4 regions of the Nostoc sphaeroides genome follow, and region 3 is predicted to be linked to each of the others. Evidence: predicted binding sites of a transcription regulator. Region 3 holds the regulator's gene; each other region holds the start of a gene.

Region 1 (3,167 bases), 840 kb from region 3:
GGCTGCCATTGACCGCTACTAAATTGCTGATAAGCGCGAAATACATTTAAATGACCCGCTCCCATTTGAGCATCCAAGGGAATTTTTGGATCTTTATAAGCATCAGAATCCAGCCAGCTTTGATTTTTTTTATCAATTAATGTCCGGCTCATTCCCAACAGCAAGCCATCACCGCTATCTTGGATTTTGTCTGCTGAATTCAGCAATACAGCTTTCATTACTTGATAATGGCGAGCATCAATGCTCCAGTGCGGTTGTTTTGTCCGTATCTGTCGGTCAGCAAATTCTTGCAACAGAGCAACACTAGCCGTAACTTGAGGCGCTGCAAAACTAGTACCTGTAACCTTATTCACTTTGCCATCTGGATTGAGCAAGGGAATATTATTCCCAGGAGCAACTAAACTGATAGCAGGACGCCCATCAAGATTAAATTCCCTTCCAGCTAGCCTTCCACTCACTCCTTGGTTAGCGCCCGCCAGATTAGCCACGTCTACTTTATTAAAAACTTTCCCACGGTGGGATGAAAAAGCCACGTTCATTCCGTTAAAATTATCTGTAGGGATGGGAATACCCCCCTTACCCTGGTTGCCTGCGATCGCATACAAAACATCATGAACGCGACTAGACCAGTCAACACATAAAGTTAGTAAAGCATTGCCGTCTAAAGTAGCTTCTGGTCTAGGATCGCGCGTCAGAGGTTCACCAAAACTAAAGTTAATGGCCCGCACATCGCCACCATTTTGTAACGCTATGTGCTGGGCTGATAAGCACTCTTCTGGCTGACCCATATTTTTAGTGGAACCCACCGCAGACGAATACAGTCGCGCTCCCGGAGCAACCCCCGGCAAAGCTTTGTCTTGACTCACCATCATCCCAGCGACATTGTAAGCGTGGGGGTCAACACCGCTATTTGATTTAGCTGGCCCATTGCGTAAGAACACCGCCGCTAAAGATATAGCGCGATTTTTAGACACCGCCTTATCCCACCCAAACATTCCAGGCCGGCCAATTTCCACCTGACCAATAGCAACCTTGCGACCGATTAAATTATAAGGAGCTCGGTGTAGCCTCAGAGCATCAATACCATTAGTTCCTATAGCAGATTCTAAAGCCGAAGCAATTACCGGCGCACTCAAACAAGAAGCACTTAATCCCCAAATTATCCAGGTTAGTTTTTTAGTCATTTGTTATTAGTCAAGAGTTAGGAGTTAGGAGTTAGGAGTTAGGAGTTAGGAGTTAGGAGTTAGGAGTTAGGAGTTAGGAGTTAGGAGTTAGGAGTTAGGAGTTAGGAGTTAGGAGTTATTATTCTCCCTCATCTCCCCACTCCCAAAAAATCCGGGATCAAAATTATGAGTCTTGCTCAATGTTTTGTTACAATGCTTACAGACGAGGACGCTTAAAAATCCACTAGCCATGACCCAAAACCTATCTCAAAAACCCATTGTCATTTCTCCATCTATCCTATCAGCCGATTTTAGTCGTCTGGGTGATGAAATTCGCGCCGTAGACGCGGCTGGAGCGGATTGGATTCATGTTGATGTCATGGACGGTCGTTTTGTACCTAATATTACAATAGGCCCTCTGATTGTGGAGGCGATTCGTCCGGTTACCACCAAGACCCTGGATGTCCACTTGATGATTGTGGAGCCAGAAAAATATGTAGAAGGATTTGCTAAGGCGGGTGCCGATATTATCTCTGTACACTGCGAGCATAATGCTTCCCCACACCTGCACCGCACCTTGGGGCAAATTAAAGAGCTTGGTAAGAAAGCTGGAGTTGTACTTAATCCTGGTAGCCCTCTAGAGCTAATTGAATACGTTCTAGATTTGTGCGATTTAGTACTGATTATGAGCGTCAACCCTGGTTTTGGTGGTCAAAGCTTTATCCCTGGTGTATTACCCAAAATCCGCAAGCTGCGTCAAATGTGTGATGAACGCGGTCTTGACCCTTGGATTGAAGTGGATGGAGGACTCAAGGCAAATAATACCTGGCAAGTTTTGGAAGCGGGAGCTAATGCAATTGTCGCCGGTTCAGCTGTATTTAACGCTAAGGATTATGCTGAGGCTATTACATCAATTCGCAATAGCAAGCGTCCTACGCCAGAATTAGCTAAGGTTTAATTCATTTTTGGATTAATTATTCTCTACAAAAAGTAGGGTGGGCAAATTGTCTACCCTATTTTTATTTACACATAAAAAAACTGGAAGCTATTCAAGTTTTGAACTTCCAGTAGTTGCTATATAAATTGAAAATTTAGAAAGCAGAGATAATCCAGGTTGGGAGGAATAGGATTACAATAGTCGAAAGAGAAGCGTATGACCTACTAGTTCTACTAGCCACGACAACGATTTTACCGTCACTTTTCTGTTTCCGTTCCTGTTATTGGTGTTAAGCGTTTGCTTTATTTAACTAAAGCAACACCAACCACAGGATAGAAAGTTTTATAAGCATTACTCACATCGTCTGCAGTCGATGAAAGCTGTGTAAAATTTGGATTGGGGGAATCCACCTCCCCAAATTCTCTTTGCTGAGACTTCCTCAGAAAAAGAACCACCAGCAGCAACGGTTCTATCGTTGGTCTTGGTATAAGTAAGTCGGCGCAAATAATCATCACTGGTTTGTAGTTGCGGTTTAGCGCTAAAGCGCAACTACGAGCCAAATACAGATATTTTACTTTTCGTTACATAGTTTGGTTTTTCTCGCCGACCTACTTAGGAGTTATTTACTCCATGAAATGCTGACTAGTTTTGTAATCAGTTTGATTTATTTCATAGTCAGAACTAATCATTGATTTTATTTATTAAAATTAACTTGCTTGCCGCTAATCACCTCTATTTTGGTTGAAGTTGTAGTTGTTATTAGTTTACCAATATCATCAGTATATATTTGCCATTTTGGCAGATTTTTAAGAAAAATATCAAATTAATCACTGCTATAGAAAACCTACCATGCTAAGAATTTTAAATTAGCATAGTAGGCTCTCAGACACTCAATCAACTCTAGGGCAGAATCTCTGGATTCCAAATTTTTTTTAATTGACTCCACAGCGTTTCAAGGAAATATCTTGGCTGCCTTCTGGTTTTAATGGCGATTTCCTTGATTGATGTTCGTTAATTGGCTGTCCCAATCTCTGGTCTAAACTACCACCACGAATTTCTGTTTTTTG
Region 2 (3,167 bases), 3.2 Mb from region 3:
CCAAGCCATGCTTCTATGAGCTAAGTTTCAAGAGTTTTAAGGTTGATTTTTTAAGTGAATGTCTCAACTCACAACTCTGGAAAAAAAGCCACCCTCTACTCTAGGGTGGCTAAACTTATATATTAGATAGATAGATACGGTACTTAATTAAGCATCGTAATAGAGGTAAAACTCGTAGGGATGAGGACGCAGCTGCAACTGCTTGACTTCGTTACCTAGCTTGTAGTCAATCCAATTTTCGATAAAGTCTTCCGTGAACACGCCTGATTCTGTCAAGAAGGCGTGATCTTTTTCTAGTGCTTGCAACGCCAGTTCTAAAGAACCTGGAGTTGAAGGAACCTTTGCTAGTTCTTCTGGAGAGAGTTCATAGATATTCTTATCTAAGGGTTCACCAGGATGAATTTTGTTCTTGATGCCATCGATACCAGCACAAAGCATTGCAGCAAATGCCAAGTAGGGGTTAGAAGTAGCATCTGGACAACGGAATTCTAAACGCTTGGCTTTGGGGTTAGTGCCAGATAAAGGAATACGGATAGAAGCAGAACGGTTGCCTTGGGAGTAAGCTAAGTTCACTGGTGCTTCATAACCAGGTACTAAGCGCTTGTATGAGTTTGTGCTGGGGTTGGTAATTGCCAACAGCGCTGGTGCGTGTTTGAGAAGACCACCAATGTAGTACAATGCCATGTCGCTCAAACCAGCATACTTATCACCTGCAAACAGAGGTTGGCCGTCTCTCCAGATGGACTGGTGACAGTGCATTCCCGAACCGTTATCGCCAAAAATCGGTTTTGGCATGAAGGTAACGGTTTTACCGTATTTTTTGGCAACGTTCTTGATGACATATTTGTAAATCATCAACCAGTCAGCCGCTTCGATCAACTTGCCAAACTTGAAACCTAGTTCGCACTGACCACCAGTAGCTACTTCATGGTGATGCTTTTCAATGGGTACACCTAATTCTGCCATTACCAACAGCATCTCTGTACGGATATCTTGAAAAGAATCCGTTGGTGCGACTGGGAAGTAACCTTCTTTGAAGCGTGGTTTGTAACCCAAGTTGGGTTTGTTCTCTGTACCGGCTTTACCGGAATTCCAAGCACCTTCTTCAGAATCTAAGAAGTAGTAGCCTTCGTTGGCGGTTTGGGCAAATCTAGCACTGTCAAAGATAAAGAACTCAGCTTCAGGGCCAAAGAAAGCTGTGTCACCAAGACCAGTAGAAACCAGGTAATCTACTGCTTTTTGGGCAATAACGCGTGGGCAACGATTGTACCATTCACCCGTGCGGGGTTCTTTGATACTACAAATTATACTTAGTGTTGGCACTTCCATGAATGGGTCGATCCAAGCAGTGTTGGGGTCGAGTACCATCGTCATGTCAGATTCATTGATCGCTTTCCAACCCCGGATGCTGGAACCATCAAAAGGTACGCCATCAGTGAACGCAGTCTCATCGATTTGGTTTTGGTACAGTGTGAGGTGCTGCCAAGTCCCTACTGTGTCGATGAATTTGAGATCAATCAGTTGAATTTTTTCATCTTGAATTCTCTTCAAGAGTTCTTGGGGTGTTGTCATTGTTACTCCTTCTCTACCAATTTCCTAAAGTAAACCAGAATCTTACATTGCATCCTAACCCTGCTGATCTCAATCAGGCCGTGACACACCAGAAATATCTTAAATACTAGACATTAGGAGATTTTGTAGCTTGTGCTACAGATATCTGGATTACAGGTTATATTAACCTTTCAGGGATCATCTCTACAAAACTGGAAAGTTCATCACATCAGGGGTCAACTTTGGCATAAAATCCTTAGATAGTGGATAAATTGTTTTTGTGCCAAATCTATATTTAAATAGCACAAAAGTTTACTGGTGGATAAGTGCAGCCAAATAAATATCAAAGCATAAATAGCAAGGATTGGGAGAAAAAAGAATGCGCGATGCGGTAACAAGTTTAATTAAGAATTATGACTTAGCTGGTCGGTATTTTGACCGGAATGCGATCGATAGCCTGAAGTCTTACTTTGACAGTGGTACAGTCCGAGTCCAAGCGGCGGCGGCGATCAACTCTAATGCAGCTGCACTTGTCAAGCAAGCTGGTTTAAAGTTATTTGAAGAACTGCCAGAATTGATTCGCCCCGGTGGAAATGCTTATACAACTCGTCGTTATGCAGCTTGTCTGCGGGATATGGACTACTATTTGCGCTACGCCACCTATGCGCTGGTTGCGGGGAATACGAATGTATTGGATGAGCGTGTGCTACAAGGGCTACGGGAAACTTACAATTCTTTAGGAGTGCCTATTGGGCCTACGGTTCGCGGTATCCAAATTCTCAAGGATCTGATTAAGGAACAAGTAGCAGCAGCAGGTGTAGTTAATACTGCTTTTGTGGATGAACCATTTGATCACATCACACGCGAGTTGAGCGAACAGGATATTTAGTCATTCAAGAACAAGTATAAAATATAGCGATCGCACTTTTGTCTTTGTTGGGAAAGAGCGATCGCTTTTTTATAAGGGCTTTATCCAAGCTTTCGCCACCACATTGCAACATCGCGCCTCGGTAAAATAGTTTTGCTAGATTAAAGCTGTGTTTTTGGAGCTATCTTTCGATTAATGCCAGCCAGAGATATCTATCATGCCGCAGTCATTAAAGCACTTATAGCAGATGGTTGGACAATAACCAACGATCCATTATACCTCGCATACAGAGGTAGAGAACTTTACGTAGATATTGGAGCAGAAAGAGTTACCATTGCTGCTGAGAGAGATAATCAAAAAATAGCTGTTGAAATCAAAAATTTTCTCAGTCCTTCTCCTGTAAGTGATCTCCAGGAAGCTGTAGGAAAGTATGAAGCTTATCGCAGTGTGCTAAAAGAACTACAACCAAAACGCCAACTTTATTTAGCAGTTCCCAAGCGAGTCTATGAAGGTATATTTTCCGAACGCTTTGGTCAGCCTAATTCTTAATAGCATAGGAATAAACCTAATTGTCTTTGAGGAGCAACTAGAAAGGATTATCAGATGGATAAACTAGCTCGGTATCGTGAAATTATTCGTCAGTTGATATTTGATTATGCTAGTCACAAGCCTGCTAACGGTCAAATAGAGACAGAACCAGTTATTGACTCGGAGCGAAACCACTACGAAGTGTTACATATCGGTTGGG
Region 3 (3,167 bases):
TAGCGTTGCGATTAGCTTCTTGTAAAAGTTGTATCACTGCCTGACGAGCGGCAGCAGGTTGGTTAACACGAATTACAGCAGCAGATAGAACTTGACCGCGAACTAAAGCCAGCTTACCCAGACGCAGGTCGCGGTAAGACTGATAATATTTTTCCAACCTGGCAACTTTTATCTCTAGTTGCTCCTGTTGTGCTTCCAATTCTTTGAGGCGCGATTCCCGTGTGGCAATTACTTGCTCTCGCGCTGCAACTTCTACATTACGCTTTTGAATCAATTGATCGAGTTGGGAGATTTTTTGATCGCGCACTTCTATGGCTTCTTGGCGATTAGCAAGTTCGCGATCGCGTTTTTCAATCGCTGTTTTGGCTTCGTCAATAGCTTTTTTAGCTTCAGCGTATAGTCGTTGACGTTCTGTCTTCAGTAGTTCAACTGCCGCTTGTAGCTCCTTTCTCTGATTGTAAACGCTTTGCAATTCAGCTATAGCTTTTTGGTACTGAGGTACAACCTGTTCTAGCTGACTTTGAGTGCGTTGGAGTTGAGTTTGAGTTTGAGCTTGTTGACTAATGGTGCGGTTCAACTGAGCTTGTGTTTGGCGTTGTTTGGCATTCGCCGCCTGCAAATATTGATTAATTACCTGCAAGTCTTGTTGTGCTTTTGCTTGGGCAATTCTTGCTTGATTTAGCTCGCTCTCTACCTGACTTTTCTGAGTTTCTGCGGTTTTTAGCTGTTCCCGCTTCTGTCTGAGGTCTGTTTGAATATCTTCTAATTCAAAGACTCCCTTTCGCAAGCCTTCGTCGGCAGCGAATAAAATTCCTAAAGTTGATGCGGAAATCAAACCGCCCGTAAAAATAGTTACCAGTACAGCAGTATTTTTCGGACGAAGGTTAAAAAGTGAGAGGCGGGCTTTGCCAACTCGTGTGCCGATGCGATCGCCCACGGTTGCAATTACGCCTCCCAGAATCAAAATTGCTGCGATGAGGATGTATCCGGTGGTCATCTTTAGCTACCGAAATCCTTCCAGATACAGCCTACTACTTTTAAGCATTGTCTGGAAAGAAGTGGAAATGGGCAATAGCTGAAATTACTCAATTTTAGATTTACCTCTAGCTATTAGTGTCATTTTTTAAAATAGAACACGCGCCGATTCCCCTTTCTCCAATTGATTTTATGTGAATTGCCTACTTAAGGTAACAGGTTTATGCACAGTAATCTTCTTTTTGTGGATAGAAATCATCTTTTTCTCACGCAAATCCCCTAGTAGCCTAGTAACAGTAACACGAGTTGAACCAATTGCCTCTGCGATCGCTTGATGAGATAACTTCAGATCAATTGTGATCCCATCTGCACAAGGAACTCCAAAATCCCGACAAAGAATTAGCAAAAAACTTACCAACCTAGAACCCATATCTCGGTGAGCGAGAGTTTCAATCATCATCTCCGTTTGTAAAATGCGCGAAGACAGACCTCGCAGCATTAACATTGATAATTCTGGATTTTCCTTGAGCGCTTGCTCCACTTGTTCAATTGGTGCTGACAGTAATTCCGCAGGCGTAAATGCAACTGCATGGTAAAATCTATCCGACTTATTTCCTGTCAGCAATGACAATACACCAAAAACACTATTTTCCCGCAATAGCGCTACCGTTATTTCCTCTCCTGCCTCATACACCCTGGAAAGTTTAACAGCACCTTTCAAAAGAAAATAAACTCGTTCGGCAGGATCGCCAGGAAAAAAGATCGTTTTATTGCGTTCAAACGTTTCCACAACTGGCGGAAACGCCCCGGTCGCCATCTGACGAAATACATTTGCTAGGGCTTTATCTTGTGTCACGATCATCTCCCTTCCCCTACCCAATGCCGGAAAAACAAAAACTGATTACCTAAGAATACACCCGAAAAATGAATAAAGCACCGTCAACCTTTCTGTACTTTCCTATACTCAAACTAATCTCTTCATAACTCTTTGTTTATAATGATACATAATTGTTGATCCTTTCAGCTACAAATTGTTGATAAGTACTTCCAATAGCAGTATTAGAAAGGGTTTTTTAAAGAACAAATAAAGTTATTTTGGAAATATCTTTAGGAAAAATCAAGATTTTTGTCATAGCAAACACTCTTACCAATATTCATTTTTGCAAATCCTGTATAAAACAAAGACAAAACGTGCCTCAGATTCTAGTATGCTCCTAGATGATCGATCGCATTAACAATTTATATGCTAAATCTGACTGGAAAAAATGCTCTTGTTACAGGTATTGCCAATAACCGCTCGATCGCCTGGGGCATCGCCCAACAGCTGCATAAAGCCGGTGCAAACCTGGGTATTACCTACCTGCCCGATGAACGCGGCAAGATGGAGAAAAAAGTTGCGGAATTGGTAGAACCTCTCAACCCCAGTTTATTTCTTCCCTGTAATGTCCAAGATGAAGACCAGATTAAATCTACCTTTGAGACAATCCGCGAAAAGTGGGGGAAGCTAGACATCCTCATCCATTGTCTGGCCTTTGCCAGCAAAGACGATTTGACTGGAGATTTTAGTCAAACCTCTCGTTCTGGCTTCAACACCGCCTTAGAAATCAGTACCTACTCGCTGGTGCAGTTAAGTGGTGCAGCTAAACCTTTGATGACAGAGGGAGGTAGTATCGTCACCCTCACATATTTAGGCGGTGTTAGGGCAATCCCTAACTATAATGTCATGGGAATTGCCAAAGCTGGCTTAGAAATGAGTGTACGTTACTTGGCTGCTGAACTAGGGCCACAAAATATCCGCGTCAATGCCATCTCCGCAGGCCCCATCCGCACCTTGGCATCTTCAGCAGTGGGTGGAATTTTGGATATGATTCATCATGTAGAAGAAGTAGCTCCCCTACGACGCACCGTAACTCAGCTAGAAGTGGGTAACGCTGCCGCTTTCTTATGTAGTGATTTGTCTAGCGGTATTACCGGACAAATTCTATATGTAGATGCAGGATATGAAATTATGGGAATGTGACGCGATAAAGTTATGAGTTAGGAGTGAGGAGTTAAGAGTTAAAAATTTATAACTCATAACTCATAACTCCTAACTCCTAACTTTTAACTCTTTCCACTCTCCATGCAAACAACCAATCGCCAAGTTAATTCAAACTACGACCAGTCAACTGAAACCCCTCGGATTGCCACTG
Region 4 (3,167 bases), 930 kb from region 3:
GGCGCAGTGGAAGCGCCGATTACACCCCTAACTTTAGCTGGGTTTCAGCAGATGGGTGCTTTGGCGAAAACTGGGGCTTATCCCTTTGATTTGCACCGGGAAGGCTTAGTGTTGGGCGAAGGCGCAGCTGTGTTTGTCTTAGAATCAGCAGAGTTAGCAAAACAGCGTCAAGCAAAAGTGTATGGTGAAATTCTCGGTTTTAGCTTGACTAACGACGCATATCATGGTAACTCACCAGAACCTGAAGGGAAAAGTGCGATCGCTGCTATCAAACAATGTCTAGAACGTAGTTGTCTCTCACCAGGCGATATTGATTATATTCATGCTCATGGCACAGCTACCCAGCTAAATGACCAAATGGAGAGCATGGTAATCCAGGGTTTGTTTCCTCAAGGGGTGGCAGTTAGTTCCACCAAAGGAAGCACAGGCCATACACTAGGGGCATCTGGAGCTTTAGGTGTAGCTTTTTCTCTCATGGCATTAAAGCATCAAATATTACCACCTTGTGTAGGATTGCAGCAGCCAGAGTTTGATTTAAATATCGTTACATCTGCACGTCTAAGTAAAATTCGCCAGGTATTATGTTGCAGTTTTGGTTTTGGGGGACAGAATGCCGCGATCGCGTTAGCAAGGTAGAAACTAGTGGGTTTATCATAATATATAAATTTTGATTAAGGGGCGCACAGCTGTCATTGATGTCAACTTAACGTCAAAGCAAGCCTAGAACCAGCTTTTAGATATTGTCTTACTTGTCTGGTTGTCTCGTTCCCAGTCTCAGACTGGGAATGCCGTCCTGGTGGCTCTGCCGCCAGAAAGGGAGGCGGCAGAGCCGCAATTGAAGAGCATTTCCCGACTCTGGCTGGAAACGAGATTTGAAAAGGCTTTTAGCTTAAGTTGACACCAATACACATCTGTACTCCCCTACAAACAGTGATTTTTGAATAATTTTCCATACCAGAATATAAAAAATAAAACTGTAACAATAACTACAATATTCCTATTATCCCCAAAGAAAGGATAAGCTAGTTACAGATGATATCCGGTTCGTAAAGATACCGTGATTAGGAGAAAATTTATGATTTCAAAATCCTCGTTGCTGTCAGAACCTGCTTCTCCAGCGCATATATGCCCATTTGATCAAGCCTGTAGCTACTTAGAAGCGGCAGCTAAAGAGTTAAATTTAAATCAGGGTTTGCTGGAAATTCTCAGCCATCCGCGTAAGGTTGTTACGGTTTCGATTCCCGTGAAGCTAGATGATGGGGAAATACAGGTTCTTGCTGGACATCGCGTACAGCACTCTGATGTCTTAGGCCCATACAAAGGGGGAATTCGTTTCCATCCGGCTGTGACATTGCGCGAAGTATCCGCTCTAGCAATGCTGATGACCTGGAAATGTGCTTTATTAGGTATTCCTTACGGTGGTGGTAAGGGTGGCATTGCTATAGATCCCAAACGCTACAGTGTTGGCGAATTAGAGCGAATCAGCCGCCGTTATATCAGCGAGTTGATTAAAGATATTGGGCCTTCCGTAGATATTCCTGCCCCAGATATGGGTACTTCTGCCCGTGAGATGGCTTGGATGATGGACACTTACTCTGTAAATGTTGGTCATGCTGTACCAGGGGTTGTAACTGGGAAGCCGCTTTCTATTGGTGGTTCGCTGGGGCGAGAAATGGCAACCGGACGTGGCACGATGATTATTGTCCGTGAGGCGCTAGCAGATCAAGGTAAATCCTTGGCAGGAGTGCGAGTAGCTATTCAGGGTTTCGGTAACGTTGGCGGTGCCGCAGCAGAGTTACTATATGAAGCAGGCGCGAAAATCATTGCTGTTTCAACTGGTGCTGGGGGAATATTTTCCGAAGTTGGTCTTGATATTCCCAAGTTGAAAGTCTACGCTGCTGAAAATCGCAAGAGTATTGTGGGTTTCCCGCAATCTGTACCAATTAGTAATGCAGATTTATTAACTTTACCCTGTGATGTCTTAATACCAGCAGCTTTGGAGAACCAAATCACTGAAGAAAACGTGAATCAGGTACAGGCGCGAATTGTCGCAGAAGCAGCTAACGGCCCGGTTACTCTTGAGGCTAACTTGGCATTAGAGGCGCGGGGTGTGACAGTGTTACCAGATATTTTGGCCAATGCTGGCGGTGTGGTAGTCAGTTATTTGGAATGGGTACAGGGTCTTTCCTACGTATTTTGGGATGAGGAGCGCGTCAACCGCGAAATGGAGCATTTGATGGTGCAAGCCTACCGCAAGGTGATTCACCAGTCGGAGGTACGGCAAATTTCTTTAAGGTTAGCAGCTTACACATTGGGGGTTGGTAGAGTGGCTCAGGCGCTGACTGATAGAGGTCTTTATCCTTAGGATTTAGGCATACATAGCAGGTTTTTAATTGAATAAATATGTAGGGGCACAAAAATATAGCGGTTCTCGTTTACGTGAGGTACACCCGTAGGGGCACGGCACTGCCGTGCCCTTACACCTTGCGATATAATGTTGTACCGCATCTGAATGGGAACCGCTATATAATACAATACCGTTCAGTTAAGCGCTATTTCTACTAAATCGCCGTCTCTATAAGACGCGATAAATCGCCGTCTCTACAAGTGTTTTGGTCTTATCTGAACTGTATTGCTATATAATATTGTGGCCTTATATATCAATACAGTTCAGTTAAGCAATTTTTTCCTTCTCTTTCTTCTCTCTGCGTCCTCTGCGTCTTGGCGGTTCGTTAAAAAATTGACTTGGATAACACAATACTGTTCAGTTAAGGCTAAAACCTTTTGGCAGAGTCAAGTTTTTTAACGAACCACAGAGGCGCAGAGGACACTGAGAGAATAAATAAATGCTTAACTGAACTGTATTGCCTTATATATTTAGGACTTACGCACGGGTAACGGAAAACGAACCACAGAGGGCGCAGAGGTCACGGAGAAATGAGAGTTTTAGAGGGTTTTTGCGTAAGTCCTAATATTATTAATAGCGAGTATTTTTATTAAGCGATCGCTACAAAATGACTAGTACTAAGTGTCTGTTATCCAACAATCATCCACTTAGTACATTCTTTATCTCACTAAGGTTGATTTTGTGCAACTTCACCAAGAATTAGTATTAGTAATCATTGCCCAGAAGGTGCAGCAGCATGAATCAAGTCTGGCTTCTCGTC

The links. The regulator NtcA, encoded in region 3, controls nitrogen genes in cyanobacteria. The targets are predictions, from matches to a motif close to TNTGTANNNNNNNNTACANA.
Region 1: rpe (ribulose-phosphate 3-epimerase) is a predicted target of NtcA. The motif match lies at 1,368-1,387, and genes of this name have one in related genera.
Region 2: glnA (type I glutamate--ammonia ligase) is a predicted target of NtcA. The motif match lies at 1,695-1,714, and genes of this name have one in related genera.
Region 4: D1367_RS18925 (Glu/Leu/Phe/Val family dehydrogenase) is a predicted target of NtcA. The motif match lies at 974-993, and genes of this name have one in related genera.

The regions. Positions count from the first base shown of each region.
Region 1 is NZ_CP031941.1:2,475,215-2,478,381, forward strand. Features, by position in the region: gene D1367_RS11105 (S8 family serine peptidase) at 1-1,184, opposite strand, end outside; gene rpe (ribulose-phosphate 3-epimerase) at 1,414-2,121, shown strand; gene D1367_RS11120 (HetP family heterocyst commitment protein) at 3,033-3,167, opposite strand, start outside.
Region 2 is NZ_CP031941.1:72,815-75,981, reverse strand. Features, by position in the region: gene gifA (glutamine synthetase inactivation factor IF7A) at 1-24, shown strand, start outside; gene glnA (type I glutamate--ammonia ligase) at 148-1,572, opposite strand; gene apcB (allophycocyanin subunit beta) at 1,931-2,440, shown strand; gene D1367_RS00415 (element excision factor XisH family protein) at 2,615-2,968, shown strand; gene D1367_RS00410 (XisI protein) at 3,023-3,167, shown strand, end outside.
Region 3 is NZ_CP031941.1:3,318,670-3,321,836, forward strand. Features, by position in the region: gene D1367_RS14635 (DUF3084 domain-containing protein) at 1-997, opposite strand, end outside; gene ntcA (global nitrogen regulator NtcA) at 1,166-1,837, opposite strand; gene fabI (enoyl-ACP reductase FabI) at 2,219-2,995, shown strand; gene hisB (imidazoleglycerol-phosphate dehydratase HisB) at 3,098-3,167, shown strand, end outside.
Region 4 is NZ_CP031941.1:4,252,140-4,255,306, forward strand. Features, by position in the region: gene D1367_RS18920 (beta-ketoacyl-ACP synthase) at 1-636, shown strand, start outside; gene D1367_RS18925 (Glu/Leu/Phe/Val family dehydrogenase) at 1,076-2,365, shown strand; gene D1367_RS18930 (Gfo/Idh/MocA family protein) at 3,120-3,167, opposite strand, start outside.